DNA from 4 places in the Maridesulfovibrio bastinii DSM 16055 genome. Region 4 is predicted to be linked to each of the others. Evidence: riboswitches for the same ligand, from Rfam matches in the RefSeq annotation. Region 4 holds a riboswitch; each other region holds the start of a gene.
The links. A riboswitch is a leader RNA that binds a small molecule or an ion and turns the genes downstream of it on or off. The one in region 4 is predicted to bind cobalamin.
Positions count from the first base shown of each region.

Region 1: linked by a shared signal. The riboswitch ahead of G496_RS0118225 (sirohydrochlorin cobaltochelatase) and the one ahead of G496_RS0115230 (TSCPD domain-containing protein) in region 4 are both predicted to bind cobalamin.
Region 2: linked by a shared signal. The riboswitch ahead of metE (5-methyltetrahydropteroyltriglutamate--homocysteine S-methyltransferase) and the one ahead of G496_RS0115230 (TSCPD domain-containing protein) in region 4 are both predicted to bind cobalamin.
Region 3: linked by a shared signal. The riboswitch ahead of G496_RS0101835 (ribonucleoside triphosphate reductase) and the one ahead of G496_RS0115230 (TSCPD domain-containing protein) in region 4 are both predicted to bind cobalamin.

Region 1 covers NZ_KE387016.1:167,662-173,595, reverse strand. The annotation lists gene G496_RS0118240 (ABC transporter substrate-binding protein) at 1-82, opposite strand, end outside; gene G496_RS20285 (ABC transporter ATP-binding protein) at 1-782, opposite strand, end outside; gene G496_RS0118230 (FecCD family ABC transporter permease) at 782-1,840, opposite strand; gene G496_RS0118225 (sirohydrochlorin cobaltochelatase) at 1,858-2,757, opposite strand; cobalamin riboswitch at 2,866-3,055, opposite strand; gene G496_RS20280 (MATE family efflux transporter) at 3,085-4,455, opposite strand; gene leuB (3-isopropylmalate dehydrogenase) at 4,550-5,617, opposite strand; gene G496_RS0118210 (3-isopropylmalate dehydratase small subunit) at 5,692-5,934, opposite strand, start outside.
Region 2 covers NZ_KE387015.1:66,090-72,023, forward strand. The annotation lists gene G496_RS0116460 (methylenetetrahydrofolate reductase) at 83-958, opposite strand; gene metE (5-methyltetrahydropteroyltriglutamate--homocysteine S-methyltransferase) at 1,026-3,302, opposite strand; cobalamin riboswitch at 3,379-3,596, opposite strand; gene G496_RS0116470 (DUF4136 domain-containing protein) at 3,833-4,408, opposite strand; gene G496_RS20155 (PilZ domain-containing protein) at 5,216-5,590, shown strand.
Region 3 covers NZ_AUCX01000006.1:164,847-170,780, forward strand. The annotation lists gene G496_RS0101830 (hypothetical protein) at 1-173, opposite strand, end outside; gene G496_RS0101835 (ribonucleoside triphosphate reductase) at 304-2,364, opposite strand; cobalamin riboswitch at 2,588-2,718, opposite strand; gene G496_RS0101840 (sensor histidine kinase) at 3,046-4,455, shown strand; gene G496_RS0101845 (sigma-54-dependent transcriptional regulator) at 4,455-5,786, shown strand; gene G496_RS0101850 (S16 family serine protease) at 5,797-5,934, opposite strand, start outside.
Region 4 covers NZ_KE387014.1:171,941-177,874, reverse strand. The annotation lists gene G496_RS20725 (sensor domain-containing diguanylate cyclase) at 485-2,578, shown strand; gene G496_RS0115240 (GNAT family N-acetyltransferase) at 2,623-3,090, shown strand; cobalamin riboswitch at 3,248-3,390, shown strand; gene G496_RS0115230 (TSCPD domain-containing protein) at 3,629-5,934, shown strand, end outside.

The DNA of each region.
Region 1 (5,934 bases), on a different contig from region 4:
ACAGTATCGACAGCAGCAGGATTAAAAAGCACTTGCGGAAGCCCAAGTTCAGGATGCTTAACAATCCTGACATCGGCATCATAGACATAAGCAATATTCTCCTCAGTAATGATCTCAGAAGGTTTTCCATCAAGGACAACCTGACCATTTTTAAAAAAAATAAGCCGATCAAAATAAACTGATGCAAGATTTAAATCATGGATAACACTTATTATTCCAGTTCCACCTGAAGCCAGTAAGCGCAACAAGTTAAAAATCTCTATTTTACCGGAAACATCAATTCCCGAAGCTGCTTCATCAAGAATCATCATTGAAGTGGCCTGAGCAACAGCCCTTGCGATAAGTACGCGCTGAAACTCTCCACCAGAAAGGACTTTAATACTTCGGTCGGCCAAATGAGCAACAGATGTTTTTTCCATTGCTTCAAAACATTTACTGTAATCTTCATTGCCGTAGCCGGAAAACCATCCAGTGTAAGCATACCGACCCATTAAAACCATATCCCTTACAGTTATATCAAAAGATAATTCAACTCGCTGGGGGATAACTGCCATTATTCTGGCTAAATCTTTTCGTGAATATTCTCTTGCAGATCTATTTAAAATTTTAACCGAACCAAGGCTTGGAGAAAGGATACCGGATATGGTTGAAACAAGTGTTGTTTTACCACTTCCATTTGGCCCCAGAACAGCAACCATTTCCCCTTTTCTGAAATCAAGATTTATGTCCTTGAGGATGTCTCTCTCGCCATATCCTGAATAAACTTTTTCCATGCTTATCATCACAAATGCACCTTTTTATATGCTCTGAGAATAAGACAGAAAAAAGGACCTCCAAGCATAGCTGTGACAACACCTACAGGAAGTTCTTCACCCCCGGAAAGAATTGTTCTGGCCAGTACATCAGACCAGACAAGAAGAAGACCTCCAAGCAGTGAAGATAATATTAGTAATGGTCTGTGTCTGGAGCCGAACAACATCCTGACCAGATGGGGAACAACCAGACCTATAAACCCGATTACTCCGGAAACAGCAACCGCAGCTCCGGTAACAAGACTTGCTCCAAGCAACAGTACAAGTCGCGATCTGGTAACATTCACTCCGAGATGACACGCTTCATTATCACCGAGAGACAGAATATCCAGCTCGCGCGAATAGAAAAAAACAAGCAGAAATCCAACAGCCGCGTATGGTAACAACAGATAGACATGCTCCCATCCGCGTCCCTGAAAACTGCCCATTATCCAGAACACAATACTGCTGACAGAATCTTCATCCAGAGATTTAAGCAGAGAAATCAAAGCAGCCAGAAAGGTTGAAACAATTATCCCGGCTAAAACGATAGTCTCGCGGCTGATCCGACCTCCTATGCTTCCAAGAGAAAGAACAGCAGTAAGAGCAACTAAAGCCCCGGCAAGCGCTGCCAGCGGAAGAAACAATGAGCCCAGACAGTTCCACAGAAATGAAAGCAATGGGATCGAACCTAAAAAAATAGCTAGAGAAGCGCCAAAAGCAGCACCGCTGCTGACTCCAAGAGTAAATGGATCTGCAAGAGGATTTCTTAAAACCCCCTGATAAACAACTCCGGCCATTGATAACGATGAGCCACACAAAAAAGCCAGACAAATTCTGCCAAAACGCAGATCAATGACGACAAACCTTACAGCGCTATCAATTCTGGTTGAATTTACAAAGCCAAGCTGGTCCGCAAGCACGTTTAAAACCTGTATAACGGAGATATCGTACGGACCAAAAAAACAGGCGGCGACAAGTGAGAAACATGTACCAGCAATCAGCAGACCAACTGCTGCCGCTTCGACCCTGTTTCCGTAATTCCTCATCATACCGCCTGTATAATTTACTTATGGCTTAACGCATTAAATGCGTCTTTCAGATGCATAATCCAGAGTTCTGCAACAGCAGGATATTCAGCAGTTCCTTTCATTACAGGAACGCAGTCATATCCGGCCTTGGTGAGGATGGATTTCCATGAGTCGTCTTCATTGCCAGCCATATCATTATGGGCATGATCTCCGGCTACAGACATGAAAGGCAGCAGATACACTTTACCCTTTTTGGGTGAAGGCAGCTTATCCATAACATTTTCAAGAGAAGGGAATCCCTCAACGGTTCCAACAAACATATTGGAACCTTTAAGATTCAAATAATATTGAATTGCAGGATAATAAATATTAGCCGGACTCGGTGTACCATGTCCCATCAGTACAATTGAATCCTGTGCTCTTATTCCCTTTGGAAAGGAAGCTATCAGGGCATCAACAGCTTTTTTTACATCACCATCATTATAAAGAAGGGGTCTGCCTACAGTAATTTTTTTCATTCCTTTAGGCATACCTTCAAAAGCTTCTGCTGTTTTCAGCAGACCTTCATATTCTTCACCTGGAATTGTGTGCAGTGATTGAACGGCTACATCGGTAAAACCCTCATCCATCATTTTTGACAGCGCAATCGATGGAGAGTCTATATTTCTATTCTCAGTTTTAGCCAGCTTGTGACGGATAATAGAAGACGTGAAAGCCCAATGGACAGGAACTCCCGGGAACTCAGCTTTAACTTTCTTATCAATCTCTTTGAATGAAATCTGTGCAGAATCAACAGATGAACCGAAAGCAACAAGAAGAATTCCTTTTTTTTCGGGTCGAGCATGACCGGCAAAAGCGGTACCTACGGAAAGAATCAGTATGAGTAAAATTAGAGCGGGAATTGAATAGGATTTTTCCCCAAAACAGCGCTGCATAGCAGTCTCCTGACATTTCGGGGGCTTATAATAGGGGTGGTGCACGCCAATAAATAAAATTCTGACCTGCCCTTTTACACGGTAAAAGCCCCGTTACTGTGTAAACTATGTTGTAGCCATCCCGAGGCAGGTCTTCCGACTTGTCCCATCTTTCCCGGCCTTCCCGGATAAAAAATCCAGTGACACTCTTTCTTAAAAAGGGGAAAGATTTATAAGGACTTACGGCGGCGGGTCCGTCCCGGATTTTAACCGGGTTCCCTATTAAGCTCGCCAAAGCACCTCAGGTGAAAAATTGATAGAACTCTTTATGAAACGATGTCAACGAAATTAATTTGTTGCTACAGTCGGTTGATTCTCACTTTTTAGCGGGGCACGACCTATCCCCGGCCAGATTCGAATCATACCGAAAAGAGCCCGAAGAGATGTCCAGATCCCGGAAATTATCCAAATCCATAAAAGCATATTTTCAGGTTCCAGCCTTTCAACTAAAAAGATAGCTGCCACACTTATCAAAACGGCAGTAAACATACTGTTCCGTAAATAAGAAAAATCACCTGTTCCCAGATGGATGCCATCAGTTGCAAAAGACAAAGAATTAATCGGTTGCAAAAGGGATACAGCAAGCCATGCAGGAATAAAAACTTTTACAGCTTCTTTAGGAACCAGAATCCAGATTACAGTATTTTCTCCAAGAATCATGGCAATCATCAGAAAAATTCCAGTTATGAAGCTCCAGAAGCATACCAGTGAAGCAACTTTGCGAGCATGAAAAATATCTGAGCAACCTATAAAATAACCGACCAGGCTTTGGCCTGAAATAGCAAAAGAATCCAGAAAAAGAGCCAGAAAAACGAAAAACTGTCTGATAGCCTGATGAGCCGCTCCGGCATCAGCCCCTGCCCTCGTGGCCACACGAGTACAGAACAATAGAAAAACGCAGACACTTCCAGTTCTTATAAAAAGGTCTCCGCCTATCACAAAAAGTCTGCGAATATCTTTAATTCCAAAATTTAAATTTAACCCGAATCTTCTCTTTATAATTATCAGAGCCCCTGCTGCGCCGAACCACTGGCTGATTGAACTGGCAAGAGAAGCTCCGGCCACTCCCATTTCCGGAAAAGGTCCGTGCCCGAAAACAAGAAGCCAGTCCAGACAGATATTAACAGCATTTAAACCTACGGCTATCCAAAGAGGGGTCTGCATTTCCTGATAGCCTCTCAGAGCCCCAAAACAGGAAAGTGTAACCAGAATTGCAGGGGCACCAAGCAGTCTATAGCGCATATATTCTTGTGCATATTGCAGGACGTCACCAGTGCCCCCCATTCCTTCGGCAATAATACCAAGCATAGGGTAAAGCACGGCGATAAGTAAAAAGCCAAGCACAAGTCCCAATCCAACTGCAAGCCAGCACAGTGAAGAGGCTCTTACTTCATCCCCTTTGCCAAGGGAATGCGAGACTTCAGTCTGAGTACCGATACCCAAAAAACCAAAAATCCAGAAAACAGATGAAAAAACCATCGTGCCTATCCCGAGAGCAGCCATTGGCTGTGCCCCGAGCCTAGAGATAAAAGCCGTATCTACCAAACCAGTTACAGGCTCCGCTACAAGGGAGAATAAAACAGGTATAGCAAGGGTAAATAATGTCTTGTGTGGATGGCTTTCAAAAGCGTGGTGTTGATTTTTTGCTGTATCTTCCATTTATATGTCCAAGCTCATTTACAGAAAAGTTTAAAAAAACAGCCGCATGCCTTAGGACAGGCATACGGCTGCAGAATTAAATAATTAGATGATATTAAAGATTTTTAATAACAGCTTCACCCATGGCCTTGCAGCCAACAAGGGTTCCACCTTCATCCATAATATCTCCGGTTCTCAATCCGGAGCTGAGAGTTTTTTCTACAGCAGCTTCAATGCATTCTGCTTCTTTATCAAGATTAAACGCATAGCGAAGCATCATTGCAATGGAGAGTATTGTTGCCAGAGGATTAGCTTTATCTTCCCCTGCAATATCAGGAGCTGATCCATGGATAGGTTCAAAAATACCGGGATTTGCAGCGCCAACAGAAGCTGAAGGCAGCATTCCGATTGATCCTGTAATAACGGAAGCTTCATCAGAAAGTATGTCACCGAAAAGGTTTCCGGTTACGATAACATCAAACTGTGAAGGATCACGAACGAGCTGCATTGCAGCATTATCAACATAAAGATGAGTAAGTTCAACGTCAGGGTATTCTTTGGAAACTTCAATGACTATAGCGCGCCATACACGGGAAACGTCCAAAACATTAGCCTTATCAACAGAGCAAACACGTTTTTTACGCTTGCGAGCTGTTTCAAAAGCGATCTTGGCAATACGTCTGATTTCTTCTTCATAATAAACCATTGTATTGAAGCCGTATTTCTGACCGTCTTTCTCACCTTCGCCTTTGGGTTCACCAAAGTAGATACCGCCGGTAAGCTCACGAACAACCATTACGTCAATACCCTTTTCAACGATGTCAGGACGTAAAAAGCAGGCATCCTTGAGCTGAGGGAAAAGAGATGCAGGACGCAGGTTGGCAAAAAGTCCGAGAGCCTTGCGGATGCCGAGCAGTCCGCGTTCGGGACGAATGGAGGGATCAATGGTATCCCATTTCGGTCCGCCTACTGCGCCAAGCAGAACAGCATCAGCAGCCTTACAGGCTTCCACGGTCTCATCAGGAAGAGGAACACCCTTGGCGTCGATAGCTGCGCCACCAATCAGAACTTCCTCAGTTTCAAAAGTATGGCCGAATTTCTCGCCGATAACGTTCAGGACATTCAAACCCTGCTCAACTATCTCCGGGCCGATTCCATCACCGGGCATTACACAAATTTTCATAAATTTTTCCTCATTAAAATTGTAGACTAAAAAGTCTAAGCTGCCCCTGAACAGATTTCATCAGGGATATAATATTAATTACGCTCTGAAAGGCGTTTTTTTACATATTCAACAAGTCCACCTGAATTCAAAATTTCCTTCATGAAAGGAGGAACAGGATTACAGGTTATTGTTTCACCAGTGGTAATATTTTTGATTTCACCTTTATCGGCATCAACTTCAAGCTCGTCACCATCGGAAATTTTTGAAACGTTATCTCCAACTTCGAGAAGGATCAGTCCCATATTAAATCCATTACGATAAAAAATACGGGCAAA
Region 2 (5,934 bases), on a different contig from region 4:
TGATGCGGCTTAAATGATATTAAAAAAGCTCCTCCGATTTACGGAGGAGCTTTTTTGCATCTTTTAAAATAAATTCAAGCTGCTAGGCAAAAAATCCGTCCTGCTTAAGACCGGTTATCAGTTTTTCACACATTTCAGCTTTATTTAAAGTATATATGTGGACTCCGGGAGCTCCGCCATCAAGAAGATTTTTAATCTGTTTACGCGCAAAATCCAGTCCGAACTCTTTAACAGCAGCGTCACCGCCATTCTCGAAAGCTTTTTCAGCACCGCAATATATGTCACCGGGAATCGCCGCTCCGCATAACGACATAATATGCTTTAGTGATCCAAGGCTCTGAATAGGAAGAATTCCGGGTAGTACCGGCGCATTCATGCCAAGATCATTCAAACGCTCAACATAATCAAAGTAACATCTATAATCAAAAAACAGCTGGGTAATGGTAAAGTCTGCCCCGCAGGCAACTTTACGGCTATGTTGAATAAGGTCTTCCTCAATACTCGGAGAATCAGGATGTGCTCCGGGATACCCGGCCACAGCAATTCCTGCCTCCGGAAATTTACCACTTATATAATCAACAAGATCTGAGGCATGGGAAAACCTGCTTGAAGCTGTTGGATCATCTTTTCTGCCGTCACCGCCAAGAGCCAGAAAATCTTCAACACCCTTATCAAGAAGCGAACCTACAAAATGATCAATTGAATCTTCCTGAGCTCCTGCACAGGTCAGATGGGCAACAACTCCAATTCCAAACGAATTTATACGTGAACAGATTTCAAGGGAATTTTCATGGCTGGTTCCACCTGCTCCATAAGTTACTGAGGCAAAAAGAGGACCAAGGTCTGCAAGCTTGCCTGCTGTATCCATAAAACCCGGCCATGTGGATTTATCCTTTGGAGGAAAAAATTCAAATGAAAAAAACTGTTTCCCCTCTGCCACCTTATTCGCAACTTTCATTGTCTCAGTTCTCCGATTTAAGCTTCCGGCAGGGAAATTTTCTCCCTGCCGGATTTTATATTATAAGTTAATTTATCTTTTTTCTGGTAATCTCAGCGGCTTTAACCATATTTTCCAGCGAGGCTTCTGCTTCAGGCCATTCGCGGGTTTTTAAACCGCAATCCGGATTAACCCACAACCGTTCGCGCGGGATAACCATCATTGCCCGGGAAAGGAGTTCTGCCATTTCATCGGCAGAGGGAATTCTGGGACTGTGGATGTCGTAAATTCCCGGACCTACTTCGTTGGGATAATTATATATGCTGAAAGTGTGCAGCAGCTCCATATCACTTCGGCTTGCCTCCATGCTGATAACATCCGCATCAAGGTCGGCAATGGAACTGATTATTTTACCAAAATCGCAATAGCACATGTGGGTGTGAATCTGAGTTTCATTGCGGACAACGGTTGAGGCGAGTCTGAAACAGGCTACAGCCCATTTAAGATAATTGTCCTGCTCCGAAATTCTCAAGGGCAGCCCCTCGCCAAGGGCTGGTTCATCTATCTGAATAGCTTTCACTCCAGCGGCTTCCAGATCAGCAACTTCATCCCGTATCGCCAGAGCAAGCTGCCGGCATGTTTCACTGCGCGGCTGATCGTCACGCACAAAACTCCAGCAGAGCATGGTTACCGGTCCGGTCAGCATTCCCTTGACCTCCCGGCTGCTTACGGATCTGGCATATTGAATCCATTTAACCGTCATGGGTTCAGGGCGTGAAATGTCGCCAAAAATTACCGGAGGTTTTACACAGCGAGACCCGTAACTCTGAACCCAGCCGTTCTCGGTAAAGCAGTACCCGTCAAGCTGCTCCCCGAAGTACTCAACCATATCATTGCGTTCAGGTTCACCGTGAACCAGCAGATCAAGACCTATTTTTTCCTGACGGTTAATGCAGTCCTTGATTATTTCCTTAAGTTTGCCTTCGTAGACATCAACATCAATCTGTCCGTCTTTATATTTTCGCCGCAAAGCCCGCAGTTCATGAGTCTGGGGGAATGACCCGATGGTGGTCGTTGGTAGCAGAGGAAGCCCAAGGTTGTTTCTCTGGGATTTGGCCCTCTGACTATAAGGTGCTTGTCGTTTATAATCATCAGAGTTCAAAGACTGAATACGTTCGGTAACTGCCGGGTTATGAACCCGCGGGCTTTTGCGGCGGGACTCCTGAGCCTTGCGGCTTGCAAGGAGTTCTGAAGAAATATCTTCACCATTTACAGCTTTTGCAATCAGGCCTATCTCCACACATTTCTGTCTGGCAAAGGCAAGCCATGATTTTATTTCCGGATCAATTTTATTTTCATAATCGAGGTCAACAGGAGAATGAAGCAATGAGCACGAGGAACCGGCCAGCACACGCTCACTTCCAAGGGTGTCAACAGCTCTGCGCACATTATTCACAGCATTATCAAGATTTGTTTTCCAGACATTGCGACCATCAACAACACCAAGTGAAACAGCCATATCAGGGGAAACCAGTTCCAGAAGCCGCTCAAACTCATCACAACCACGAACAAGATCGGCATGAAGAGCATCCACCGGCAATGAGGTGGCCAGTTCAAGATTCTCTCCGTAGGTTCCAAAATAATTGGCTATCATCAACTTAACATCTGGAACGGCCGCACGAAATGCAGCATAGGCATTCTTGAAACCGTCTTTAAGTTCTTCGTCCAGATCAGTAGCCAGAACAGGTTCATCCAGCTGAATCCAAGAGCATTCTTTGGACAAATCCTTTAATAGTTCAATATAGGCTTCAACCAGACCCGGAAGCAGATCAAACTTATTAAATTCAACCTTTACGGACTTACCGAGGCTCAAAAATGTCAACGGTCCGGGCAGAACTGCTTTGGGAGTAAATCCTGCTGCTTTTGCTTCCCGTACCTGATCCACTATGGAATTATCAGCCACATAAAATTTCTGCCCTCTGGTAAATTCCGGCACTATATAGTGGTAGTTGGTGTCAAACCACTTTGTCATCTCCATAGCCTGCACTCCACCTTCACCGGCCTCGCCGCGGGCCATGGCAAAGTAGAGTGACAGTCCGCTTGAATATCCTGCTTCAACATATCTTTCAGGAACAACCCCGAACCTGAAAGAATTATCAAGGATATGATCATATAATGAAAAGTCGCCTACAGGCAGCAGATCTATCCCTGCTTCATGCTGAACAGTCCAATTCTGTTTTCTAAGATCTGCGGCAGTTTTCAAAAGTGATTCTTTGCTTGTCTGTTCTTTCCAGTAACTTTCAAGAGCTTTTTTAAGCTCACGGTTACCCCCCATCCGTGGAAAACCAAGAGTGTGCGTCAGCATACTTATCTCCATGTTTAAGATTTCAGCTATTCCAAAGCTGGTTTGAAGACAGATTTACTTTTCCCGGACGCGGGGATCATAAACAATAAGCTCGGGACGTCTTCCGGCTTACGGACTGCGGTTGACGCACCTTGCAGAAAACTTCCCAGTATACCCAGTGTCTTCTGCACAATACACTCATATTAAATGGAATGTATTAATAATGTCCGATTACGGCAGCGCGCCTGCGACGGACTCTCACCGTCTTCCGTTTCCTGAACTTCGCCTTCAATGTCTAAGTAGATATATAAAGATATTGTTATATAGTCAAGCAAAACTAAAGCTTATTCAGAACCAAAATTCTATGAGTGAGTTAACCCCAAGTCCATACTTACGCATGGATTATAAAAGGCAGCCTTTTCAACTTCAGCTTTAACACTGAAAACTGTCCAGCCCTAAAATTGGTCCTTTGGGTGTAAACATATTTCAGGACGGCTCACTCACCAGAATATAAAAGTCCCCTTGGATTCTTCCAAGGGGACTTTTTCAAATTATTTATTGCAGCTTCTTAAATTGACCTTTTCAGAAAATTTTCCCGGTTGGCCCGGAAAATGTGAAAGAGCTCCTTTCAACAGGCATGGACCGACAACAGCCACCCCTTCCCTGTCGGAACTGGATGCTGAACTGCGCCATAGAAAAACAGGATTGTTCTCAGAGCCCGGGCTGATCATATATATTTTAACCTGATTAATATTGGTTTCTGAGTTACCTTCGCGCTTAAGACTGTCATCTACATATTCTTTATCAATATAATTGTAGCCCCAGCCGACACGATCATAGCTGACCCCGCGGGCTGTGAAAGATTTTGAACCATATCTGACCATCACAGAAAATTCCGGGGACTTTTCATCGTAAATGTAGCCTTTCTGTTCCAGTTCACTCTTAGCCTGCGCATAAAGTTTTTTACCAAGCTCTCCACTATCCTGACCGGAGTCTGCCATATTAAAGCGTTTCATTGTCTGGATGCCCTGAGTTGAAACTGGCTGGTTACGGACTTCCATATCCACATATACACATCCCGACAGGACAAGCCCGGCCATAACAACCAATAATAAAAATTTTCTCACCACAAACTCCTTAAGAACAGTGCTTCGCCTGATATTAACTAATTAATTTACTTGTTACTACCCGTTTTATCTAAGTCAATAAAGAAATAAATGACCTGAATCCCCCTTATCACCTTAAGAAAGAGATAAGCAGGACAAAAATGTTTTGGAAAGAGTCGGAACAGGTGTCTATGCCTGCACTTCCGCCGGGGCTATGCACGTTCTGGCTTTAAAAGCAGACGGAACTCTATGGGCGTAGGGAACAAACAGTCACGGAGAACTGGGAGATGGCACCACCACAGACAAAAGTTTACCTGTAATGATTTTTCCAGCCTACCTGACTAAAAAAACTTCAACTGATATCGCCACGATTAAACTTCTCCTGCTAAATTAAAATATTAATTTAGATAGCCAGAAACGGCTGTCTGCGGTTTTCAAAATTTGAAACTGTAGGCAGCCGTTTTTATTTAATAAAAACACAATAATGGACTTTGATGATGCTCAAATCAGCTTTTCAGCGACTTAATTAATAATTGAATCAGCTCTTGCAAATTTACTAAACATAAATTTTGTTATTTGTTTTCTAAATAAATTTATTTTTAACTTATTAAAAAAGCATACAATCTTACACTGTATTTTTTAACACGATACAGCAAATAAATGTGATAATCCTCTTATCTTACTTATTTTTTTAAATTTTATAGCATATAAAACGAGTCATTTAAACATATCTACATAAGTAACCTTATTAATTATCACCTTTCTAAAGAAAACAATTCACCTTTTTATTATGAAAGTGTAATGGCTTCCTCTTGGAGGGAAGGGATCATGAAAAATAATATTGAAAGAAGAAAAAAAGAAAGAATTGAGCTGAAGACAGTCGTTGAAGTTCTGAGAATGTGCGATATCGCTGTCATGACCGGCAAAGAAGATGTAGATGTAACCATCAGGGATATTTCCACGACTGGAATGGGCATAGAAGTCTCCGAAGAAACGAGCATTAATCGGATTGACCTTGGTGATAATTTATTTATCCGTGGATGCATCTTCAACGATAATATAGGATTCTTAAGCAGCCAGAAGGCATCTGTTGTCTGGAAGTGCAACAATAAATTCGGACTTCGCTTTACCCCTGAACTGGATATAAATTTAGACGGCATACGCGAAATGCTCATAGGTGGTTCATACCGCCTGCTTCATTAACATTCCGGCACTATCATTATTTTGTAGCTGTGACCTATTTTATGCTCACTACTTAAGCTTATCCTAAGATAATAATTTGTACTTCAAACCGGCGACCAAAAGCATATACCGGCATCATCTGCTTAGATTATAAATTTTCTTTTGATATAGACCAACCACGTCATACACATATCAAGACCTTGCATATCCTTAAAGCTCCGATCGATTGTAAACACTCACTTATCATATAATCCATTTCCAAAACACATATATTAAAGTAAACGTTCTAAAGAAAATTTAAATAACTTTACTATGGTATATCGCTAAGTAGCAGAGAACTGCTAGCAGTATATCAGCATAGAGAC
Region 3 (5,934 bases), on a different contig from region 4:
CGCTCCTGTGCAACTTTCTTCCACTTCTTTTTCTCACTTTTAATGGCTTCAATTGTATGCAGCAGATCCTGTATCGTATCGGCGGGATACCCGAGTTTTACATAGTCTCCTCTGCGTAATTCCTCATCATTGCGCTGGCGCAGGGCTTTAAGCTGTGTTGCTGTCAGTATCATAAAATTTTCCTTGAATTCTTCATGTTAAACATGGTTGGAGGCATCGCCACTATACCCATTAGGCGATCATAAAAAAAGGGGCGGATTCACGTCCGCCCCTTTAATAGAGATACTGTATGGAATAAACTGATTACGAGCAGGCGCAGGAAGTACGGCTGTACTCGGTACGTTCTTTGTACTCTTCCTGTTTTCCCTTGTTCCAGCGGCTGACAGGACGATAGTAACCGACAATTCTGGTATAAACTTCAGCTTCTTTACCGCATTCCGGGCATTCAAAATGCTCACCGTAAATGTAACCATGATCTTCGCAGACTGAGAAAGTAGGCGTAACCGAGATATAAGGAATCTTGGTATTGGTCATAGCTTTGATAATGAAGTTTTTAAGCGCGGTGGTATCAGCAACAGCCTCGCCAAGGAAAGTATGGAATACTGTTCCACCGTTATACAGAGTCTGCAACTGGTCCTGATGCTTGAGAGCATAGACAACATCCTCAGTGATACCTACAGGCAGCAGAGTGGAGTTTGTGTAATAAGGATCTGTTGTTCCGGAAGTCTGAATGTCCGCATAAAGGGATTTATCAATCTTTGCCAGACGATAGCAGGTTCCTTCACCGGGAGTTGCTTCAAGGTTGAAAAGGTTGCCGGTTTCTTCCTGAAATTTAACGCTGAGTGAACGCAGGTGATTGAGAACACGGGTCATCAGCCTGAGTCCGGCATCGGTTTCAATACCCTTTCCAAGCAGGTTCAGGCATGCTTCGTTACCACCGATCAGGCCGATGGTGCTGAAATGACCTTTAAATCCGTTCTTGAGATAACGTTTTGTGAACGGGAACATTCCACTTTCAAGATTTGCTGTAACGAGTTTACGTTTATATTCAAGCGAATCTTTAGCCAGAGTTGCGTATTCTGCAATCAGATCCAGAAAATCTTCTTCACCCTGAGCAAGATAAGCCAGCTTGGGCAGATTCAGGGTAACAACACCGATAGAACCGGTAAGATCTCCGGAACCGAACAGTCCGCCTGTTTTTTTGCGAATCTCACGCAGATCCATCTGTAGACGGCAGCACATGGAGCGGACATCCTCAGGGTTAAGATCTGAATTAATGAAGTTCTGGAAATATGGAGCACCATATTTGGCAGTCATTTTAAGAAGCAGTTCGCCTACTTCCGACTCCCACGGAAAGTCCGGGGTAACGTTATATGTAGGAATCGGGAAAGAGAAAATACGGCCGTCGCTGTCACCTTCAAGCATGACTTCGACAAAAGCCTTGTTGAACATTTCCATTTCCTCGGCGTATTCACCGTAAGTAGTATCCTGCAGCTCACCGCCGATAATTACAGGTTCTTTGGCAATATGCTTGGGAGGAACCATATCCAGAGTGAAGTTGGTGAAAGGACTCTGACCGCCCCAGCGTGAAGTGGTGTTCAGGTTGAAGATAAGCTTCTGAACCATCTGTTTGACCTGATCGTAATCAAGACCGTCATGACGGATGAAAGGAGCAAGATAGGTATCAATATTATTGAAAGCCTGTGCGCCGGCCCATTCATTCTGGAGGGTTCCAAGAAAGTTCACAATCTGTCCGCAGGCGGAATCAAAGTGCCTTGCAGGACCGGAAGAACAACGGCCGCGAAGTCCGAATCCTTCTAGCAGGAGGTCACGCAGAGACCAGCCGGCACAATAACCGGCAAGGCCGAAGGAGAGATCATGAATATGAAAATAGCCGTGCTCGTGGGCCATTCTGATTTCTTCAGGATATTTTTCAAGGCAGTAGCGGGCCTGAACAGCTCCGGACATGTGCAGCATCAATCCCTGAAAGGAATGGCCCATGTTGGAGTTTTCATTTACACGCCAGTCGGAACGATCAAGATAACTTTCTATTGTTCCTGCTATATCAAGATATGTTTCGTCCTGCTTACGCAGTTCACGACGTTTCTCACGGTAGATGATGTACCGTTCAGCAACGGAAAAAAGCCTTCCTTCCATAAGTACCAGCTGAACCATGTCCTGAACATGTTCCTGTTCCGGGACATCGACTCCTTCGAGTTTCTTTTCAACATTTCTGCCAAGTCTTTTGGCAAGGAGCGGATCTTTGATTCCGCTGGCTTTAAGAGCTTTGAAGATCGCATCTGAAATTCTTTCAGTGGACCATGTTTCTAATCTTCCGTCACGTTTGAGAATCTGTTTAGGCATTTTAATTTCCGTTTAAATGTTGTCCGCACAAAGGGGCCTACGGTATGCAATTAGGCGCATGAAACCACGGGTGCATATAAGGCACCCTGACAAGGTCAACCGAATGGACCGCTTTATGTGTGAATCGCGGCTGGCCCGGAAGGCTCATACCGCAGGACTGATTGCAGCCTCACCCCGAATCGCGGGGTTGTTGGCGTTTGTTGATTGACCCTCAGCCGGAAAAGGCTGAAGGATACTTCAGGCAGGAGTGCTGACTTTTCAGACATGCTGAAACACAGCGGCGGAACCGTACCGGATTTTAACCGGATTTCCTGTGGCGTCCTCATAAAGGTCTCCTGAAGGACAAATCGACTTCGCTCAATCTAGCAGAGGAAAAAACTTGTATCAATAGTCTCTAGAAATTTTCTTGAAACTTCCTTTTCAGCCCTTGCGGGAGTAAGGATGAAAAGGATTGAACAGACCTTTTCCACAGTTGTTCAAAAAGATGTTTATAAGTATATAGTCTCTTGATATTTAATAGATAAAAACCGACAAAATTATTTTTATACACAAAATCAATCTATTTTTTAGAACCACAATTATTATCATTTTATCTGCTTTGACCTAATTGTCCGGTCAGGATATTTATCGATAAGATAAAACATTCAACAATTAACAACCATCGACTTCGGAGATAACTTGATGCCAAGGTTGAACATCCGCCAGAAAATCATCTTCGCCATTATAACATTCACAGTTTGTTTCGGTTGTGTTGCTCTGCTTTCATTCTCCAACATGGGTCAACTCAAGACAAGCATAGCTCTGGTTGAAAAAACTGACGACATCGCGAATCTTGTTCTTGAACTCCGCCGGGTTGAAAAAAACTTTTTCCTTTATCAGGACAAACGCTTTTTCGCTCAGGCCGGTGGCTACATAAAACAGATTTCCGCTCTGCTGGACACAATCAGAGCTAAAAAAGAAATGAAATATGCCGCAATTCTTACAGCGAGAATGAAGGATGAGCTGCAAAATTACGATACCATAATTTCTAATATGGAATATTCGGCAAAAAACTTCAAAATTTTCCCTGCCAACAGTCAGGAAAATCTCCGTGAATGCGGAAAAACACTTGTTGAAACCGCTAAATCAATCTCAGCCAGTGAAAGACTGAAAATTTTCACTATTAATGAAAAACTCCGCACCAACCTCATGGTTTCCATGACCGGTGTTGCACTGATTATGGTTCTGCTCGTATTTTTCTTTTTCAAAAACATACTCAGACCGCTTAAACAGGTGCAAAACGCAACACGCAGAATAGCCTCAGGAACATTCAAGCCCCTTGAAATACATAATGACCATGATGAAATTCAGCAGGTATTCGCAGCACTCAACAGCATGGTTGAACAATTGAATAAAAGGCAGGAGCAACTGATACAGGCCCGCAAACTGTCTTCCATAGGAACACTGGCTTCGGGAATGGCACATCAGCTTAATAATCCACTTAACAATATTTCAACTTCCTGCCAGATTCTTATGGAAAACAAATCAGGAGAAGACCCGTTCGCCGATAAAATGATGAAGAATATCAGTCAGGAAACCTTAAGGGCCAGGGATATCGTTCAGGGACTGCTCGATTTTTCAAGGCAGAAAGATTATGCTCCTTCGAATTCAAGTCTTAGATTTGTGACTGAAAGAGTCGAAGGGCTTGTTTCAAGCCGGCTGCCTGCCAATATTAAACTGAACATAGACCTTCCGCAGGATATTACCATCCCGGTTGACGCCCAGCACATGCAGGAAGTTTTCATAAACCTTATTTTGAATTCAATTCAGGCCATTGAACCGGATCAAGGTGAAATAAGTGTCTCCGGATCAATCAAAGAAAGCGGCATTCAGATTCTGGTTAAAGATTCCGGTCAGGGCATGACCCCTGACGTTATGAGCCGCATCTTCGATCCGTTCTATACAACAAAAGAAGTCGGTCAGGGTACTGGACTGGGACTTTCCATCGCTTATGGAATTATTGAAAAAGCCGGCGGAAAAATACTTGTTTCAAGCATTGAGAATCAGGGTACAACTTTCACTATAAACCTACCCCTGAACAGGGACAGCTAATGACAGCGGAAAAAATTTTAATTGTAGATGATGAAGTTATAGCTAGAGAAAATATATCCTGGATTCTTCAGCAGGAAGGCTATCTTCCGACCATAGTAGAAACCGCTGAAGCGGCTCTCGATGCCCTCTCCCAGCAGGAATATGCCCTGATCATCACAGACCTCATGCTGCCGGGTATGAGCGGAATAGAGCTTCTGGAAAAAGTTAGAACAATGCTCCCTTCGGCCGAAGTGATCGTTATCACCGGCCACGCCACTGTCGAAACTGCTGTAAAGGCCATGCAGAAAGGAGCCCATTCATATATTGCCAAACCTCTCAACATTGAAGAGCTGAAAACTCAGGTTATAAAAGCTCTGGAGCAGCGCGCCCTTTCCGTTGAAGTACTGCGCCTGCGTAAAATGATAGCTCAGGGCAGACCGGACCTGCCGCTTGTCGGTCAAAGTACTCCCCTTAGAAACCTGAAGAGGAAAATAGCTCAGGTTGCCCAGATGAACTGCAACGTTCTGATTCAGGGAGAAACAGGAACAGGAAAGGAGCTTGTTGCTAAAAGTATTCACATGCTCAGCCCCAGATCATCGGAACGCTTTATGGCCATCAACTGTGGAACCTTTACCACGGAACTTATGGATAAGGAGCTTTTCGGACACGAAAGGGAGGCTTTTACCGGGGCAAGCAGAGGGCAGAAAGGTATTCTGGAAGTCGCTGACGGTGGAACTGTTTTCTTTGATGAAATAGGAGAACTCCCGCTGAACATGCAGGTCAAACTGCTTAGAGTTCTACAGGAAAGAAATTTTTTAAGAGTCGGCGGAACCAAAGAAATTCCGGTAGATATCAAAGTTGTTGCGGCAACCAACTGCGATCTGGCGGAAGAGGTCAACGCGGGAAGATTCCGGCAGGACCTTTTTTACAGACTGAACGTTGTCACCCTTAATGTTCCACCGCTCAGAACACTTAAAGATGATATCCCTGTTCTTGTCGGACATTTTCTGGAGCAATACAGAACTAAAGAATTTTCCATAAACTCGATTTCGCAGGAAACTCTGGATATTTTGATGCAGTATTCATTTCCCGGAAACGTCCGCGAACTTGAAAACATCGTTCAACGGGCTCTGGCTTTAGCCGGTGGAACGGAATTCATCCCGGACCTGCTGCCTTCGGAAGTATATCGCTCTGTCAGCCAGAAACCCCTTGAAACTTTAGAGGATGTTGAAAAACAGCATATCCGCAAAGTGCTGTCAGCAATGCGCGGCAATAAAACCAAAACCGCCGAGGTTCTGGGAATAGACAGAGTCTCACTCTGGAGAAAACTTAAAAAATACCAGATTGAATAACACTTACCGATCAGTTTTCAAGAGTTGCCTCGACAACCTCGCTCATTGATTTAACAAAAATCAATTCCAAAGAAGCGGTAATCTTTGATTCCAGACCGGATGCTTCAACTCGACATTTTTCAGGAAGCACAACCCTGGCTACTCCAGC
Region 4 (5,934 bases):
ATAAAATGGTTGTTAACCAACAATTGTTATATTCTACAATTAAACAACACAAATAATGCCGATAACTTCAGTCAGGACAAGTCTTTTTGGCGTTTAGTTAACCTCCCTGTATTAAAAGATTACTTTTATTACCTGTTTAATATCATATTATATCTGGCCCGTCTAAAAAAAAGGTAAAATTTTTCAGGAAAATTGAGTCGCGTATTCTTTTGAGAATTCAGGAATATGGCCATGAATTTGAATATTCATGTGATCACAGCAGTTAGTTGCATGCTATTTTTTTATACTGTTTTGCCTTCAGATATTTAAATTTTATTCTCGATTTAGTTATAGATGCAGTGTATTATGATATAGCTGTATCATATTGGTTTTTAATGTATGATTTGATCAGTATTATGACTTTTCCATGTCACCGCAGGATGTAAATAATTATAGTTCCAAGTAACAGTAGATATTTATCAGAATTAACTGAGAGCAGGTTGTTATGAATGTATTATGTAATATAGTCAGGACATTTTCTATTGCCATATTGATCTATGCTTTGCTGGTTTCAAATTCTGATAGTTATGCTTCTGATAATTTAAGAGAACAGACTAATATACTTATTCTTGATTCCTACAATCCTTTTATGCCTTGGTCTCACGATTTTTATGAAGGGCTTAATGAAATTTCTAAAAAATCAGATTATAATATCCATTTATTTATGGAATATCTTGATGCTCAAGGCATGGAAAGTGAGGTCAATTACGAATTTTTATTCAGGTATCTAAAAGAAAAGTATAAAAATATTCATTTTTCAGGAGTCATTGCCAACTCAGACGTTGCTGCTGAATTTACCTTGAACTATGGACAGTTACTCGCCGTCCACGCACCCAAAGTTATCTATACAACTAAGCGAAAATCTTTGAACGATGATGATACAGTTTTACATTTATGGGGGGATGTTAACCTTTCTGTTGATAAAACGGTTGAAATAGCGTTGCAGCAGAATCCTGGAGTCCGGTCTGCACTTATAATTGAAGGGGATAATGATTCCAGCAGGCACAGGTGTGAAAGAGTCAGGCAACAGCTCAAAACTTATAAATCAATTACCGTAAAGACGGTATCTGATTTTTCTTTAGCAGAATTGAAAAGGATAGTTGCCGGGCTTGACCGTGATACAATTATTTTTTGTTCATTAATCTGGTCGGATAAGACTGGTTCTCATCTGGTGCCGCGTGAAGTGGCAGAAGAAATAGCGACAATTTCAAATGCTCCGGTTTACAGCTTCTGGGGATCATTTATGGGTACCGGTATTGTCGGCGGACATCTTCTTGATGCCGGGAGTATCGGTAAGCAGATGGTTTATTCTCTTTTAGATTATATGGAGTCAGGACATTTCAGTAAATCTAATACAACCTTGCGGACTTTTATAGATTTGAAAGCTGTCAGACGTTTTAGCCTTGATATGGAAAGTATCCCTGAAAAAGCTGTTCTAATAAATCATCCGGTCAGCCTGTGGCAAAGGTTTCGCCGTGAATTTATTGTAGCTGGTATAAGCCTGTTGATTTTTTCAGTAAGTGCCGTGATCTGGCTTAGCAAGCTCTCGGTTTTAAATTCCATGCTCCGCAAAAGTCGTGATGAACTGGAAAAAAGGGTAGATGAAAGAACAAGTGAACTGACTCTTGCTAATGTCGCTTTGAAAGACAGTGAAGCGCGGTATCATGCTTTTTCAAATGCCATTTTTGAAGGTGTTAGCATAATTAAGAAAGGTAAAATTATTGATGGGAATAATATTTTATCAGAAATGCTCGGGTATCCTCTGGAAGAAATTATAGGGTCCGAAGTGACCAGATTTGTAGCCCCGGATGAAGTCGAACGGGTTAAAAGCAATATTTTAACAGGGCATAACAGTTTGTATGAATCCTTATCTGTAAAAAAAGACGGAACTGTTTTTCCTGTTGAAATTCGAGGAAGAATTTTTAGATACAAGGGGGAGATGGTCAGGGTTACAGCCATAAGAGATATTTCAGAGCGCAAGCAGGCTGAGAAAGCCTTGCAGGAAACAAATAAGAAACTTATGGATATGGCTATGCAGGACGGTCTGACCGGTATCGCCAACCGCCGTAATTTTGATATCAAACTGGAAGAAGAATGGCGCAGAATGATGCGGGATAGAAAAATGCTCTCGCTTATTATCTTTGATGTTGATTACTTCAAACTTTATAATGATACATACGGACATCAGGCTGGAGATATCTGCCTTCAGACAATTGCAGGGCATACAAAAAGTATTTTTAAGCGTTCTGGTGATATGCTGGCAAGATATGGTGGTGAGGAATTTGTAGGAATACTTCCGGGTACCGATGGGCATGGAGCCGCGGTTCTTGCGGAGCAGATTCGTGTCAGAGTGGAAAATTTGAAGATGCCTCACGAATCATCAGAAATAGGTGATTATGTTACGGTAAGCTGCGGATGTTCCTCGGTTGTTCCCAATAAATCGACCACACTTCAGGCTCTGCTGGAAGTTGCTGACAAAGCCCTGTATGAAGCCAAGGAAACCGGAAGAAACAGGGTTGTTTCCAGAAAACTTAATTAGCATGTTATGTTTTTTCTAAAAAAGTGTATTGGGAAAAGAAGTATATGTCGGAAGCTGTTAGTATAAGACCTCTTTTAACCGTTGAAAACTCGGTTATAAATCTTGTTCTGGATGTTTTTCATAAATGTGTGGCCTCTGAATTTTCAGATGAAGGAGTTTCAGAGTTTAAACAGTTTGTCAGCTCAGAAGCCTTGAGTCGCAGATTAAATGAAATTTCATTTGCCTTTATTGCGGAAATTGAAAATCATCCGGTCGGGATTATTGAAATAAAAGATAATAATCATGTGGCTATGCTGTTTGTAGATTACCGCTATCATAAACGCGGAATAGCCGGTCGGCTTTTCAGCATAGCCAGAGAAAAATGCATTGCAGATAACAGCAGCTTTAAAGGTATGACAGTTAATTCTTCACTGGGAGCTGTTCAGGCTTATGAAAGGCTGGGATTTTTACAAATAGGCAGTGAACAGAATTTTCATGGCATCAGGTTTATACCAATGGAGATGGCTCTTTAATTTGTTTCGTGAACTATTATAATTTTATAGATGACCACGATTATTATCCTTTTTTTTATTGATTAAAATTTAAATATTTATACCAGTTACTTAATACGTTTCATAAAAAAAAGATAAAATCGTTGACGTGAAAAGATGTTCTGTTAAGGTCTCTTTCATCAGTTTGTGGTCTTCAGGAATTTGCCTTCCGGGCTGTCTGAATTGGAGAACCCGGTTAAAATCCGGGGCGGTGCTGCCTCTGTAATTTCTATCATTAATGATAGTATAAGCCAGAACTCCAACCTGAAGAATGTCTGTCTTTTCAGACGATGTATAAAAGTGATACTTTAACCGTAAAGTATCAATCATAAAACCGTCCAGCAGGTGCAACCTTCCGGGTTACCTGCACTCATTAAAGATCTCCATAGATATTTCCGGCTTTACTTTGCGACAGCCCGCGCTGCCGTTTGGGGGTATTGTTGTGTTTTTATCAGGTGGGGAATTCTTTTTGTGGACTAAATCCCAGATCAGGCAAAGGCCTTTAAACGAGTTTGAATTAATGACCGAACAATCAGTTATCACCCGTGAATCAGCTAAGATGGCTCTTGAAGAGCATACCCGTTTTCAGGAAACCGTAAGTTCCAAAAAATATCAGATCCGCGATCCAGAAGGACGTCTCCTTGAGCATTCGTTTACCGATGTAAAAAACAGGCTTTGCCGTGAGTTTTTAAAAAATTCCAGTTTTAATAAGCAGGAAAATGAACAGGTTTGTGAAATGCTCCAGTCCGGGCGTTTTATCCCTGCTGGTTCTATCCTTTGCGGTCTTGGAAATGACCACGCAAAATGTTCTTTAAGCAACTGCTATCTGGCAAAAATTGAATCAGATTCACTGGAAGGTATTTTTGAAGCCCAGAAAAAACTGGCAAGAACATATTCTTATCGTGGCGGCAGCGGTATAGATATTACCATACTCCGTCCGGCTGGTGATCCTGTCAACAATGCTGCGGTAACATCATCTGGTGCTGTAAGTTTTATGCCGTTATTCAGTGAGCTTACCAATACCATTGGCCAGAACGGCAGGCGCGGGGCGCTCATGATATCTCTTGATATCCGCCACCCTGACACTAAAAGGTTTATCTGGTGCAAAAGCAGACCCGGAGATATTTTCGGGGTGGATTCACTGACCGGTAAAATGCAGGATGTGTTCGGCGCTAATATCAGCCTGAAAGTTACTGATGAGTTTATGAAGGCTGTTGAAGAAGATGGTGACTGGACTTTTGTTTTTCCTCACCGGTCAAAAATATCAGCTAAAATTTATGATGAATCAACCTTGCAGCTTGTACCTGAGGTTTATGCAGCCCTTGATCCGCGCATCGGTGATAGAGTTGAAGCTGAAATAGTATATAAAATTGTTGAACTGGATGCCGAAAATTGTCTGATTAAAGTTCAGCCGGATCTTTCAACAGATGATGCCAAAGCCCCGTTGGGAGCTGAATCTTTTATTTTTTCCGTATCAAGACGGCGCAGTGAAAATTCGGATATCTTTGATCTTGTCCGTACCGTGTATAATACGCTCTGGGATGGCGACTACAGCAGATGGCAGGAGCTTGGACTTCCGCTTAAGGAGTATGAAAAGGTTAAAGCCCGTGAACTGCTTGAGGAGATAAGTGCTTCGGCATGGCAGTCTGGAGATCCCGGAATACTCTATCAGGATACGACACAGCGCAACACACCGGGTACTTATATCGATCCGCTCAGATTGAAACCAATGTCCACAAATCCCTGCGGGGAGCAGGCTCTTGGTTATTGGAGTAACTGCCTGCTGGGAGCCATGGTTCTTTTCCGCTATGTGGTAAACCCGTATACTAAAGAAGCAAGATTTGATTCTGAATTATTTCAGGAAGATCTTATCAGAACTCTGGCATTCATGGATACTATGTCCGATCTTAATCAGGATAAGCACCCATTGCAGGAGCATCGTGATGCGGATCGTTATGGCAAAAGAATCGGAATTGAATTTACCGGTCTTGGCGACATGCTGGCAATGCTCGGTATGCGTTATGGTAGTGCTGAGTCAGTCAATTTTGTTAAGGATATTCTCCGCGAAAAAGCCATTGTTGAGATTTCAACCAGTGCCGACCTTGCTGAACGTTTCGGCGTGGTTGAAGCTTTAAAAGATGTTGATGCCAGAAAACGTTTTCTTGAAAGCCCATATATAAAAAATCTGAATCTGCCGGAAAAATTGCGCAAGAAGATAATGAAAAGCGGATTGCGGCATACTGCATTTAATACTGTTGGGCCTTCCGGTTCAATTTCCATTATGTCAGATAACTGCTCTTCAGGAATAGAACCTGTATTTATGTTCAGTTATACCCGTGAAACACGCCTTGAAGCCGGAAAAGTTTTTGAGTTTATCCACATGCCACCGCTTAAATGGATGCTTGAAACCAATCAGGAAGACCTTTTCGGTAAATATACGGCCATGGAGCTTAAAGAAAAGCTTAACTATGTTCAGGCAGATGAACTTGATTTTATGGACCGTATCAGGATGCAGTCTGCTATTCAGGAGTTTACTGACAGTTCCATTTCATCAACAATCAATCTTTCGGAAGAAACACCTAAAGATACTATCTATCAGATCTATCTTGAAGCATGGAAGCACGGCTTAAAGGGTGTGACTATTTTTAGGAATGGTTGCAAAAAAGGTGTGCTCAGCAAAAAAGAGGATAAAAAGAAAAGTGACTCAACCCTGATTCGGAAAGATGCCGCTATTCAGGAAAGAGAACTGCATGACATTGAACGGGCCGAAAGACATCGGGTTATGTGGAAGGGCTCCAAAATGTATATAATAGTATCTCTTGATGA